Sagittula sp. P11: one gene and its partner. The protein of the gene in region 1 binds, or shares a complex with, the protein of each later gene. Links are inferred from orthologs where the notes say so. Each region holds a gene or a part of one and is shown on either strand. Other genes may lie near its edges.

Evidence for each region. Proteins that work in one complex are often made in the same cells at the same time.
Region 2: the proteins of secA (region 1) and secY are in contact, whole or in part, in a crystal structure (PDB 3DIN), measured with the Thermotoga maritima proteins. The link is inferred for Sagittula sp. P11 from one-to-one orthologs. Residues at the interface, in WP_004082002.1 of Thermotoga maritima: Glu261, Ala262, Arg263, Lys300, Ala301, Arg302, Thr303, Ile304, Ile305, Leu323, Tyr324, Asp325, Pro326, Val329, Ser330, Tyr333, Ile336, Lys340, Phe345, Val349, Glu363, Phe364, Tyr374, Ser375, Gly376, Gly377, Glu393, Ile395, Thr482, Ser483; in WP_004081795.1 of Thermotoga maritima: Glu108, Gly109, Glu110, Glu111, Ala236, Glu237, Arg238, Arg239, Ile240, Thr241, Ile242, Gln243, Tyr244, Ala245, Arg246, Arg247, Val248, Thr249, Gly250, Arg251, Arg252, Val253, Tyr254, Gly256, Ala257, Ser258, Thr259, Tyr260, Leu261, Pro262.

What each region holds. Positions count from the first base shown.
Region 1 is NZ_CP021913.1:2,340,560-2,344,843, forward strand. The notes cover bases 393-3,700. They hold secA (preprotein translocase subunit SecA), read right to left. Parts: upstream 3,320-3,700; coding sequence 593-3,319; downstream 393-592. Other genes in these bases: CDO87_RS11340 (translocase), read right to left, coding at 393-397; CDO87_RS11350 (peptidylprolyl isomerase), read left to right, coding at 3,490-3,700. In the rest of the region: more of CDO87_RS11340, read right to left, coding at 1-392; more of CDO87_RS11350, read left to right, coding at 3,701-4,284. UniProt on the Escherichia coli protein: Required for protein export, interacts with the SecYEG preprotein conducting channel.
Region 2 is NZ_CP021913.1:1,608,996-1,612,479, reverse strand. What follows is about bases 489-3,484. They hold secY (preprotein translocase subunit SecY), read right to left. Parts: upstream 2,673-3,484; coding sequence 1,305-2,672; downstream 489-1,304. Other genes in these bases: rplO (50S ribosomal protein L15), read right to left, coding at 2,808-3,269; CDO87_RS07840 (adenylate kinase), read right to left, coding at 664-1,308; CDO87_RS07845 (BLUF domain-containing protein), read left to right, coding at 489-689. Also shown: more of CDO87_RS07845, read left to right, coding at 216-488. UniProt on the Escherichia coli protein: The central subunit of the protein translocation channel SecYEG. Consists of two halves formed by TMs 1-5 and 6-10.

The DNA.
Region 1 (4,284 bases):
GGGTTTCCATGTCGCGGTCATCGGCGGCGGCAAAGGTGATCACTGCCTCCGCTTCCACCTCGGGCTCAGGGGCGCGGGGTGCCATCGCCGGGATTCCGGTCATGACACCGGGCATCGCGGCAACAGCGGGGGCGGCGACAAGCGTCACGGGGGCCGGGCTGGTGGTGCCCATGTCCTCGGCCAGCGGGGAGCGCGCGGCGCCGATGTTGCCGGAGGATGTGGGGGTCACGCCGGTCACAGCGATCTGCTGCCCGGTGGGGGCCAGCGCCTGCTGTTGTCCGGGCAGGGCCACGCCGTACTGCATGATGTAGCCGATCCCCAGCGCACAACACAGGGTGACGCCGCCAAGCACGAGGCTCTTCTTGTGGTTTTTCGTCAGTTCCAGCAGCTTGGACATTCCTTGGCTCCTGTCCTTTAGGGTCGGGGACGAAAATCGCTCGGAAACGTGGCCATCGTTGGGCTGCAAGGCGGACAGATCGCGGCGTTTCACCTATTTGGCGAAAAAATTAAGGAATTGTCACGGGATAATGCAAGAAACGAAGGGGTGCCCGTGGGTCACGGACACCCCTTTCTTAACCATTTGCGACTCGGGTCAGGTCAGGCTGCCGTGGCAGTGCTTGAACTTCTTGCCCGAACCGCAGGGGCAGGGATCGTTGCGGCCGGGGTTGCCCCAGGTCGTCGGATCGGTCTCGTCGAACGCGGGCGCCGCGCCGTCGGGGGCGGTGGCGTTCTCGTCCGGCAGGGCCGCCTGTGTGGAGGCCGCGTCGGCACGGGCCTTGAGCGCGCGCTGCATCGCCTCCTGCTGCTGGCGCAGCTCCTGCATCATCTTCTGGCGCTCTTCCTCGGTCATCGGGCGGACCTGCGCGAGCTGTTCGGTCACCGTCTCCCGCAGGCTTTCCAGCAGGTTCTGGAAAAGCTGGAAGGCCTCGGTCTTGTACTCGTTCAGCGGGTCGCGCTGCGCGTAGCCGCGGAAGCCCACGACGGAACGCAGGTGTTCCAGCGTCAGAAGGTGCTCGCGCCACTTCTTGTCGATGGTCTGCAGCAGAACCTGCTTCTCGATGGAGCGCATGGTCTCCGGTCCGAAGGCTTCCTGCTTCTCGGCCATGATCTTGTCGGACTCGTCACGCAGCCGTTCGGCGATAACGTCCTGATCGACGCCGTCCTCGTCGCCCCATGCCATCAAGGGAGCATCGACGCCCAGCTTCTCGATGCAGGCGGCGTAAAGGCCCTGCATGTTCCACTGGTCGGCGTAGGTCTTCGGCGGGCAGTAGGTATCCACCAGCTCGTCGATGATGTCGTGGCGCATGTCGGTGACGATCTCCGACAGGTCCTTCGCTTCCATGATCTCGCGCCGCTGGGCAAAGATGACCTTCCGCTGGTCGTTCTGCACGTCGTCGAACTTCAGCAGTTGCTTACGGATGTCGAAGTTGCGGCCCTCGACCTTCGCCTGCGCGCGTTCGAGCGACTTGTTCACCCAAGGGTGCACGATCGCCTCGCCTTCCTTCATGCCGAGCTTGCCCAGCACGTTGTCGAGACGGTCGGAGCCGAAGATCCGCATCAGGTCGTCTTCGAGCGAGAGATAGAAGGAGGAGCGGCCCGGGTCGCCCTGACGGCCCGAACGGCCGCGGAGCTGGTTGTCGATGCGACGGCTTTCGTGACGCTCCGTCGCCAGCACGAAGAGACCGCCGGCCTCCTTCACGGCGCCTTCGTCGGCGGCATGGGCCTGCTCGATCTCGGCGCGGATCTCGTCGGGGTTGCGGTCCGGGTGGGCGGCGATGGCCTCCATCACCTTGAACTCGACGTTGCCGCCCAGCTTGATGTCGGTGCCGCGGCCCGCCATGTTCGTCGCGATGGTCACCGCACCCAGCTTGCCGGCGTCGGCGACGATCTGCGCCTCCTGCTCGTGCTGGCGGGCGTTCAGGACGTTGTGCTTCAGCCCGACTTCCTGAAGCATGCGGCTCAGCATTTCGGACTTCTCGATGGAGGTGGTGCCGACGAGAACCGGCTGGCCCTTCTTGTGCGCCTCGCCGATCTCCTCGACGATGGCGGCGTACTTCTCGCGCGCGGTGCGGAACACCTTGTCGTCGTCGTCAATGCGGGCGATCGGGCGGTTGGTCGGGACCTCGACGACGCCCAGGCCGTAGATTTCCATGAATTCGTCGGCCTCGGTCACGGCCGTACCGGTCATGCCGCCCAGCTTGTCGTAAAGACGGAAGTAATTCTGGAAGGTGACCGACGCCAGCGTGACGTTCTCAGGCTTGATTTCCAGCCCTTCCTTGGCCTCGATGGCCTGGTGCAGGCCGTCCGACAGGCGGCGTCCGGCCATCATGCGGCCGGTGAACTCGTCGATCAGCACGACCTCGCCGTCGCGGACGATATAGTCCTTGTCCTTCTGGAACAGCTTGTGCGCCCGGATCGCCTGGTTGACGTGGTGCACGACGGTCGTGGATTCCGGATCGTAGAGCGTCTGCCCCTCAGGCAGAAGGCCGCGGGCGTGCAGGTGCTCTTCGAGGTACTCGTTGCCCTCGTCGGTGAAGGTCACGTTGCGGGTCTTCTCGTCGACCTCGTAATGCTCTTCCACCAGTTCGGGGATCAGCTTGTCGACGGAGATGTAAAGCTCGGACCGGTCCTCGGAGGGGCCGGAGATGATCAGCGGCGTCCGCGCCTCGTCGATCAGGATGGAGTCCACCTCGTCGACGATGGCGTAATAATGGTCGCGCTGGTGGATCTGGTTCAGCTCCGACTTCATGTTGTCGCGGAGGTAGTCGAAGCCCAGCTCGTTGTTCGTCGCGTAGGTGATGTCGCAGGCGTAGGCCTGGGCCTTCTCGTCCTCGGGCTGGCGCGGATAGACCGTGCCGCAGGTCATGCCGAGCGCGTTGTAGACCTTCGACATCCATTCGGCGTCGCGCGTGGCGAGGTAGTCGTTCACCGTGACGATGTGCACGCCGCGCCCGGTCAGCGCGTTCAGGTAGGCCGGGAAGGTGGCGACCAGCGTCTTGCCCTCGCCGGTCTTCATCTCGGAGATGTTGCCCTGGTGCAGGAAGATCCCGCCCATCAGCTGCACGTCGAAGGCGCGCAGGCCAAGCGCCCGCCTCGCGGCCTCGCGGCAGTTGGCGAAGGCTTCCGGAAGGATGTGGTCAAGGCTTTCGCCCTTCGCCACGCGTTCCTTGAATTCGGCGGTTTTCGCGATCAGGCCGGCGTCGTCGAGCTTCTCGAACTCGGGCTCCAGCGCGTTGATCTTTTCCACCAGCGGGCGGGTGGTCTTGATCTTGCGGTCGTTCGGCGTTCCGAACACCTTGCGCGCGATTTTTCCCAACATGCCTGGTTACCTGTTCCCGGTTTCGTGTGCGGCATCTGCTTGCCCGCCTCGTACCGAGCCCATATGACAGGCTAGGAGACCGGCCACGCAGGGCCCTTGCGGCATGTAGTCGGCAGGCCGGAAAGTGTCAACGCCGCCCGCTATCACGGGACAGGCATCAGGAGGACGGTATGTCTAAAACCACGCAAGGTCGGGTCACTCTCACGCTCAGCACGGCGCTGCTTGCGCTGACGTTGGCGATGCCCGCGGCGGCGGAAAGCGCCGGACAGGGAGAGGAAACCACGACCGAAGGCCACTCGATGGATGCGACCGGGCAGGGCTCCGGCATGATGGCCGAAGGCGCGGCCGCTGAAGAGCCGGCCGAGGAGGCCGCCCCGTTCACCGCCGAAGACCTCGGGCGGGTCGTGGCGACGGTGGGCGGCACCGACATCACCGTCGGTCACATGATGGTCGCCAAGGCCAGCCTACCGCAGCAGTACCAGCAGATCCCCGACGCCCAGCTCTGGGACGGACTGCTGCAGCAGCTGATCCAGCAGGAGGTCCTCTCGCAGTCCAAGGACGCCGAGGAGACCGACCTCGTCCGGCTGTCGATGGAGAACGAGCGCCGCTCGCTGCTGGCGGCTGTGGCGATCACCACCGTGGCAGACCGCGCCGTGACCGAGGAAGAGGTGCTTGCGATCTACCAGCGCGACTACGTCGACGTGGAGCAGGGCAAGGAATACAACGCCTCGCACATCCTTCTGGAAACCAAGGAGGCCGCCGAGGAAGTGCTGGCCGAGGTCAAGGGCGGTGCCGACTTCGCCACCGTCGCGCGCGAGAAGTCGACCGGCCCCTCCGGCCCCAACGGCGGCTCGCTGGGCTGGTTCGGTGCCGGCATGATGGTGGAGCCCTTCCAGGTCGCGGTTGAATCGCTTGCCCCCGGCGACGTCACCGGCCCGGTGGAGACCCAGTTCGGCTGGCACGTC
Region 2 (3,484 bases), 730 kb from region 1 along the record:
CGGCACGAAGGCCTTCGATTCGGGCGGCTTCCCATGCGGGATGGGGCTACCTAAGGGGCGGACGCCACAACGTCAACCCCTGTCAAGTCCTCGTTTCGGGCAAATCGGGATATAGCCCTGAACTGGCGTATAAGCCAGTACATAAACCGTTGTCCGTGCACCCGGATCATGACATTGTGGTCCGGTCAACGAAAATGGTGTGCTCGGGGGAGTGGATGATCACACAGGTCGTTTACGTCAGTCGCGCGGTTCATGCGATGGGCCGCGGGACCGACAGGGATATCCTCAGGGTGGCGCGGAAACGCAATGCGGAACTTGGCCTGACGGGGTTCCTCTTCCGGACGCGCACCCACTACATCCAGCTCCTCGAAGGGCCGGCCGAGGCGGTCGGGCAGGTGACGGAGTCCCTGCGCCGCGACCCGCGCCATACCGATTTCAACGTGATCCGGACGATGCAGACCGACACCCGCAGTTTTGCGCGCTTTGCCATGGGCTACGACGACGTGTTGCAAACGCGTGCGGCGGCGTTCATCGAGAGCCTGAAGTCCTCTGCCATCTCGGATTCAAGCCTGCGGGCCCATGTCGAACTGCTGGCCGTGGGACGGCGCAGGAAAAAGGCCGCTCTCGCGGCCTCTCTCGGTCAACTCGTTTCAGGGATAACGTTCAGCCGTCGAGCTTCCCGCCAATAGCCGACTTGATCTCGTCGATCTCGCCCAGCCCATCCACGCGGCTGTGCACGCCTGCGTGGTAGTAGTAGCCGATCAGCGGGGACGTCTGCTTGTAGTACGCCATCAGGCGCGTGCGCAGCGATTCCTCGTTGTCGTCGGCGCGGCGCTTGAACTCCGTCCCGCCGCACTTCGAGCACTTGCCATCCTCGGGGATCGGCTTGGTGATGTCGTTGTAGACCTCGCCGCAGGAGCCACAGGTGGAGCGCGCGGTGATGCGCTTCACCAGGGCCTCGTCCTCGACGCGGAGTTCGATCACCTTGTCCAGCGTCTGGCCCACTTCCTCCAGCAGCTCACCCAGCGCATCGGCCTGCTTCAGGGTGCGCGGGAAGCCGTCGAAGATGAAGCCCGACGCCTTCTCGGTGGTCAGCTTCTCGCGGATCAGGCCGATCACGATGTCGTCGGTGACAAGCTCGCCGCGTGCCATCACGTCGGCGACCTTCTTGCCCATTTCCGTTCCGCTGTCCTTCGCCTCGCGCAGCATGTCGCCGGTCGAGAGCTGCACCATGCCGCGTTCTTCCACGAGAAACCGAGCCTGTGTGCCCTTGCCCGCCCCCGGCGGCCCCAAAAGAATGATATTCATCGCCGCGCAGGTCCTCCACGTTTCTTGCGCGCCTTACCCTTACCACGCAACTGGGATTTCTGGATAAGACCTTCGTATTGATGCGCCAGGAGGTGGCTTTGCACCTGCTGGATGGTGTCCATGGTCACGGAAACCACGATCAGTACGGAAGTACCACCGAAATAGAACGGAATGGCAAGCTGCGTGCGCAGGATTTCCGGCATCAGCGCGACACCGGCCAGGTACAGGGAGCCCACCACAAGCACGCGGTTTACCACGTATTCGAGGTACTCCGCCGTCTTCTTGCCCGGACGGATGCCGGGGACAAAGCCGTTCTGGTTCTTGAGGTTGTCCGCCACGTCGTCCGGCTTGAAGGAGACGTTGAACGTGTAGAAGTACGCGAAGAAGACGATCATCGCCCCGAAAAACAGCAGGTAGAGCGGCTGGCCGGGACCGAAGTAGGCAAGGATCGTCGACATCACCGGGCCAGCCGAATCCGAGCCGGAGAAGGTGGAGATCGTCACCGGCAACAGCAGCAGCGAGGAGGCGAAGATCGCCGGGATAACGCCAGCCGGGTTGACCTTCACCGGCAGGTGGGAGGATTGCGCCTCGGTCATCTTCATGCCGACCTGGCGGCGCGGGTACTGGATCGTGATCTTCCTCAGCGCCCTCTCCATGAAGACGACGAAGGCGATCAGCGCCGCGACGGCCAGGATCACGCCGACGATCACCGCAGGGCTGATGGCGCCCGACCGGCCGGAAGCGAAGAACTGCGCCAGGGCTGCGGGCAGTTCGGCGACGATGCCGACGAAGATGATCAGCGAGATGCCGTTGCCGACGCCGCGCGCGGTGATCTGCTCACCCAGCCACATCAGGAACATGGTGCCGCCGACAAGCGTGATCACGCAGGAGGCACGGAAGTACCAGCCCGGATCGGTCACGAGGTCGCCGCCTTCGAGGCTGACGGCAAGGCCGTAGGCCTGCATGGTGGCCAGCGCGACAGTGGCGTAGCGGGTGTACTGGTTGATCTTCTTGCGGCCCTGCTCGCCCTCTTTCTTGAGCTGCTCGAGCGCCGGCACCATGGCCGTCAGAAGCTGCACCATGATGGAGGCGGAGATGTAGGGCATGATCCCCAGCGCGAAGATACCCATCCGGCCGAGCGCACCGCCGGTGAACATCGACACGATGCCCGCAACGCCGGTCGAGGCCTGCTCCACGAAGTCACGCAGCGCGGCGCCGTCGATTCCGGGAACCGGGATGAAGGTGCCGAGGCGATAGACGATCAGAAGGCCGAGGGTAAAGAAGATGCGGTTGCGCAGGTCGGTTGCCTTACCCAGCGCGGCCCAGCTGGTGTTGGCGGCCATCTGCTCTGCTGCGGATACCATGCGGATCTCTCTTTTCAGGCAAACGCCGCCAAGACGGGTTTTCCGTCTGGCGGCGCTTTGGGAAAACTGGGGGCTATGTAAGCGGCGCTGACGCCGCTCACAACCCGGTTTTGCGCCGCAGGGCGCGGGCGGAGGTTACTCCGCAGCCGCGACCTTGAGCGCGCCACCGGCCTTTTCGACGGCTTCGACAGCCGACTTGGAGGCGCCGGTCACGTCGATGGTCAGGGCGGTGGTCACGTCGCCCTTGGCGAGGACGCGGATGCCGTCCAGCTTGCGGCGCACGAGGCCCGAGGACACCAGCGTGTCTTCGTTGATGTTGGCGGCGTCCAGCTTGCCTGCGTCGACGAACTTCTGGATGAGGCCCAGGTTCACCACGGCAAAGCTCAGGCGGTTCGGCTTGGTGAAGCCACGCTTGGGCAGACGCTGGTAGAGCGGCATCTGGCCGCCTTCGTAGCCGTTGATCGCCACGCCCGAACGGGATTTCTGACCCTTGATACCACGGCCACCCATCTTGCCCTTGCCCGAACCCGGGCCGCGGCCGATGCGTTTCTTGGTCTTGGTTGCGCCGGGATTGTCGCGCAGTTCATTGAGTTTCATGTCGCTTCTCCATTGCCGGATGTGGCCCTCGAAGCGATACGGGCCAACCACGGCTTTTCTTGATTGTGAAGTGTGGCCGCGCAAGTCGAGTCGGGCCACCGGGGGCGTATAGTCGCTGAGGGGCTGCCGTGCAAGGGAGGAGTGCGGCCCGCCCTTTCCCCCGGCGGGAACCGGAGCGTGCGACCGTTCGATGTGTGTCCTCAGTCGGGAGCGAT